Regions from separate parts of the Comamonas sp. 7D-2 genome, predicted to be linked through region 1. Evidence: predicted binding sites of a transcription regulator. Region 1 holds the regulator's gene; the other holds the start of a gene.
What was found. The regulator NrdR, encoded in region 1, represses ribonucleotide reductase genes. The targets are predictions, from matches to a motif close to CACNANATNTNGTG.
Positions count from the first base shown of each region.

Region 1 (2,398 bases):
CCGAAGGCGGTCACCTGACCCACGGCATGGCGCTGAACATGTCCGGCAAATGGTTCAAGGCCGTCTCCTACGGTCTGAATGCCGACGAAGCCATCGACTACGACAAGCTCGAAGAGCTGGCCCGCGAGCACAAGCCCCGCATCATCGTGGCTGGCGCTTCCGCCTATGCCCTGCGCATCGACTTCGAGCGCTTCGCCAAGATCGCCAAGGAAGTCGGCGCCATCTTCTGGGTGGACATGGCCCACTATGCCGGCCTGATTGCCGCAGGCGTGTACCCCAACCCCGTGCCCCATGCCGACGTGGTCACCACCACCACCCACAAGAGCCTGCGTGGCCCCCGTGGCGGCGTGATCCTGATGAAGGCCGAGCACGAGAAGGCCATCAACAGCGCCATCTTCCCCGGCCTGCAAGGCGGCCCCCTGATGCATGTCATCGCCGGCAAGGCCGTGGCATTCAAGGAAGCCCTGACTCCCGAGTTCAAGGCCTACCAGGAACAGGTCGTGAAGAATGCCAAGGTGTTTGCCGAAACGCTGACCGAGCGCGGTCTGCGCATCGTCTCCGGCCGCACCGAAAGCCACGTGATGCTGGTGGACCTGCGCGCCAAGGGCATTACCGGCAAGGCTGCCGAAGCGGCCCTGGGTCTGGCTCACATCACCGTGAACAAGAACGCCATCCCCAATGACCCCGAAAAGCCTTTCGTGACCAGCGGCATCCGTATCGGCACGCCCGCCATGACCACCCGTGGTTTCGGCGAGGAAGAAGCCCGCATCACCGCCAATCTGGTGGCCGATGTGCTGGACAAGCCCGAAGACGAAGCCAATCTGGCTGCCGTGCGCGCCAAGGTGGCCGAGCTGACCGCCAAGTTCCCTGTCTACAGCAAGTAATTCCAGCTGCGCTGATCTGTCATGAAGTGCCCCTTCTGCAACCATCCGGACACGCAGGTTGTTGAGACCCGCGAGTCCGAGGACGGGGGCTTCATCCGCCGCCGCCGCCGCTGCGGGGGCTGCGACAAGCGCTTCACGACCTACGAGCGCCCCGAGGTCAGCTTTCCCACCGTGGTCAAGAGAGACGGCCGCCGTATCGAATACGAGCGCGCCAAGCTGCAAGGCTCTTTTCAGATCGCGCTGCGCAAGCGTCCCGTGAGCACCGAACTCATAGATGCCGCCATAGAGCGCATTGAGGACAGGCTGCTCAATCTGGGCCAGCGTGAAATCGATTCCAGCCGCCTCGGCGAGTTGGTGATGGATGAACTCAAGGGCTTGGACAAGGTCGGCTATATCCGCTTTGCCAGCGTCTACCGCAGCTTCGAGGATGTGGACGACTTCAAGAACATCATGGATGAGGTTCGCAGCCCCAAGGCCAAGGCCGCCAAAAAGCCCTAGCCCTGACCGCCGTGCCTTGCCATGCCAAAAGCCACCCTTGGGTGGCTTTTGTTTTGCGCGCTTGATGGCAGGCATAAGCTATGAACTAATGAGCATCTAGCGCCTGATCTAAAAGGAAATCAGACAAGTTTTTATCTGATCTCCTTAATGAACACGCGTAACACGCTCCTTCAAAGGTAGCGCCATCGGCCCGCTGCGGCTTTGTTCGTGTACATGCTCCGCCAGTGCATCCAGATCCAGCATGCCGCCCACCACGTCGATGCCTTGCGTGAAAATGCTGAAATTGTCGCCGCCACTGCCCAGGTAGCTCTGCAGTCCCACGCGGTAGCGCTGTGACATCTTGAGCAACCGGCCGTTGAGGCGCAGCTCGCTCACGCGCCGGCCCGCGGGCAGGCGACGGTCAAAGCGGTAGCTGAAGCCCTCGGAGACCTGCAGGATGCGTGGCGCATTCACGGTGTTGCTGCCGCTGTCGAATTGCTGCTCCAGCGCCTGGCGAATCTGCTCGCCCGTCAGACTCATCACCATCAGCGTATTGCCGAACGGCTGAACGCTGAACAACTGTCCATAAGTCACGCTGCCGTCGGCCGCGGGCAGCAGGTCGGCGCGCACACCGCCGGGGTTCACAAAGGCCAGCTGTGCCCCGCCCGCGGCGACATCGCGCGTGGCCGCAAGTATGGCGTCGGCCACGATGCGCCCCATCACGCTTTCGCCATTGGCTTGCGGCACGCGGCTGACAGGCCCGGCCAGCTGCCCTGCAACGGCCTCGGCCAGCGGCCGCGCCGCAGCCTTGTAGCGCGCCACCAATGCAGCAACAGGGGCATCTGCGTCAAAGACGGGGAATTCGGGCTGCAGGCTCACCAGACCGGCAGGGCTGCGATAGGCCTCACCCTGCACGATATGCTGGTGCGCCGATTTGCGGCTCACGCGGGCGGTGCGCGCATCCACCGTGAGCCGGATTTCGGTCAGCAGCGTGCCGTACTGACCCGCGCTGGTCAGCAAGAACGGCTTGCGGGCAT
Region 1 covers NZ_CP094238.1:3,738,406-3,740,803, forward strand. Annotated here, with positions in the region: gene glyA (serine hydroxymethyltransferase) at 1-884, shown strand, start outside; gene nrdR (transcriptional regulator NrdR) at 906-1,382, shown strand; gene MPZ60_RS17140 (bifunctional UDP-sugar hydrolase/5'-nucleotidase) at 1,527-2,398, opposite strand, start outside.

Region 2 (2,398 bases), 910 kb from region 1:
ACCAATCAGCTGGACTGGAACGCCCACCCCTATTACCAGGGCATTCGCGGCCTCGAAGTCTCGTCACATTTCTTTATCACGCGTCAGGGCGAGATCTGGCAGTTCGTCAGCTGCGACGACCGCGCCTGGCATGCCGGTGTCAGTCAGTGGCGCGGGCGCGAGCGCTGCAACGACGACTCCATCGGCATCGAACTCGAAGGCCTGGAAGGCCTGAGCTTTGAAGTTCCGCAGTACCAGGCCCTGCAGCAGCTTTGCATGGCCATCGCGGCGCACTATCCGGTGCGCTACATCGCCGGACACGAGCACATCGCGCCTGGGCGCAAGCAGGACCCCGGACCCGGTTTCGACTGGCAGCGGCTGCAGCAGCAGCTGGCCAGCACAGACGGCACGCGCAGCTGGGAATTCCCCCCCAATCCTGCAGCCTCAGGCGCAGCCTGAAATCTTCATAGCACCTACTGCCTTTCAGCACTCGATTTCATACATATTCGCAGCTGAAATCTTTTATTCGCAGGCGCCATGTGCTCCTCATTTTGAGAATCCCAATCATCCATCGTTGCGGGGCGTCGAAACGGCATGTCAATGGCGCGCGCGCAACAACTGTCGCCTGCATCAAACACGCAAATTTTTTACATATTTCCGGCCCGATCTGCCGCCGCGCGCAACCGCGCCACAGGCCTTTATTCATGCGGGATGAAGTCATTTTTGCGGCTGTCAAGCGGCGCTCGAAATGCCAGATTCAGTAGTTTCATCAGGTCGCTCGGATTTAAGCGCGATACACTACCGGTAGTGTTTTAAAGAGCCTCAGACCCCATATCTAGTGTTTACAAGTTGTGCACACCCTGTGCAAACCATGTGTAAACCGAGGCGCCGAATCGTGTTTTTGATGGCCTGCCCACAGTGCAGGCCTTTGTCTGCCTATCCACATACTGACTCAGAGGAACTTATGCAAGAAGCGTTGAACTCACTGCCTTCTGCCGCGCCTGCCGGTGCAGCCAATTCTTCCTCCCCCAATGACAGCTATCAGATCATCCGCCGCAGCGGCGATGTGGTGGCTTTCGCGCCCCAGAAGATTGCCGTGGCCCTGACCAAGGCTTTCCTGGCTGTGCGCGGCGCGCAGGGCGCGGCGTCTGCCAGCGTGCGCGACACCGTCAACGAACTGACCGAAGGCGTGGTGCGCGCACTGGTGCGCTCGCGTCCCGATGGCGGCACCTTCCATATTGAAGATGTGCAGGACCAGGTCGAGCTGGGCCTGATGCGCGCCGGCCACCAGGACGTGGCCCGCGCCTATGTGCTGTACCGCGAGCGCCGCAACCAGGAACGTGCCGAGCAAAAGAAGGCCGCCGAAGTGGCCGCCGCTGCCGCCGCCAAGCCCGTGCTGCATGTGACCGACAACGGCCAGCGCGTGCCCCTGGACCAGGAGCGTCTGGAGGCTCTGATCGTCGCTTCCTGCCGCAATCTGAATGCCGACATCCAGTCCGCGCCCATCGTGGCCGAGACCCTGCGCAATCTGTACGACGGCGTGCCTCTGGCCGAGGTCTACAAGGCGTCCATCCTGGCCGCCCGTACGCTGATCGAAAAAGACCCCGACTACACCTACGTCACCGCTCGCCTGCTGCTGCACACCATCGTGCGCGAAGTCATGGGCCGCGACGTGCAGCCCGCAGAAATGCAGGCGGCCTATGCCGACTACTTCCCCGGCTTTGTGCAAAAGGGCGTGGACAACGAGCTGCTCAACCCCGAGCTGCTGAGCTACGACCTGCCCCGTCTGGCCAAGGCCCTGAAGGCCGAGCGCGACGAACAGTTCGACTACCTGGGCCTGCAGACCCTGTATGACCGCTACTTCCTGCACGTGCGCAAGACCCGCATCGAGCTGCCCCAGTCCTTCTTCATGCGCGTGGCCATGGGCCTGGCGCTGAACGAGCCTGACCGCAATGCACGTGCCATCGAGTTCTACGAGCTGCTGTCGTCCTTCGACTTCATGTCGTCCACCCCGACGCTGTTCAACAGCGGCACGCTGCGCTCGCAACTGTCGTCCTGCTACCTGACCACCGTGCCCGACGACCTGGACGGCATCTACGAATCCATCAAGGAAAACGCTCTGCTGTCCAAGTTTGCTGGCGGCCTGGGCAATGACTGGACCCGTGTGCGTGCCCTGGGCTCGCGCATCAAGGGCACCAACGGCGAATCGCAAGGCGTGGTTCCCTTCCTCAAGGTGGTCAACGACACGGCCGTCGCCGTGAACCAGGGCGGCAAGCGCAAGGGCGCGGTCTGCACCTATCTGGAATCCTGGCACCTGGACATCGAAGAATTCCTGGAGCTGCGCAAGAACACCGGCGACGACCGCCGCCGCACCCACGACATGAACACGGCGAACTGGATTCCCGACCTGTTCATGAAG
Region 2 covers NZ_CP094238.1:4,646,804-4,649,201, forward strand. Annotated here, with positions in the region: gene ampD (1,6-anhydro-N-acetylmuramyl-L-alanine amidase AmpD) at 1-438, shown strand, start outside; gene MPZ60_RS21375 (ribonucleoside-diphosphate reductase subunit alpha) at 944-2,398, shown strand, end outside.
Region 2: MPZ60_RS21375 (ribonucleoside-diphosphate reductase subunit alpha) is a predicted target of NrdR. The motif match lies at 807-820, and genes of this name have one in related genera.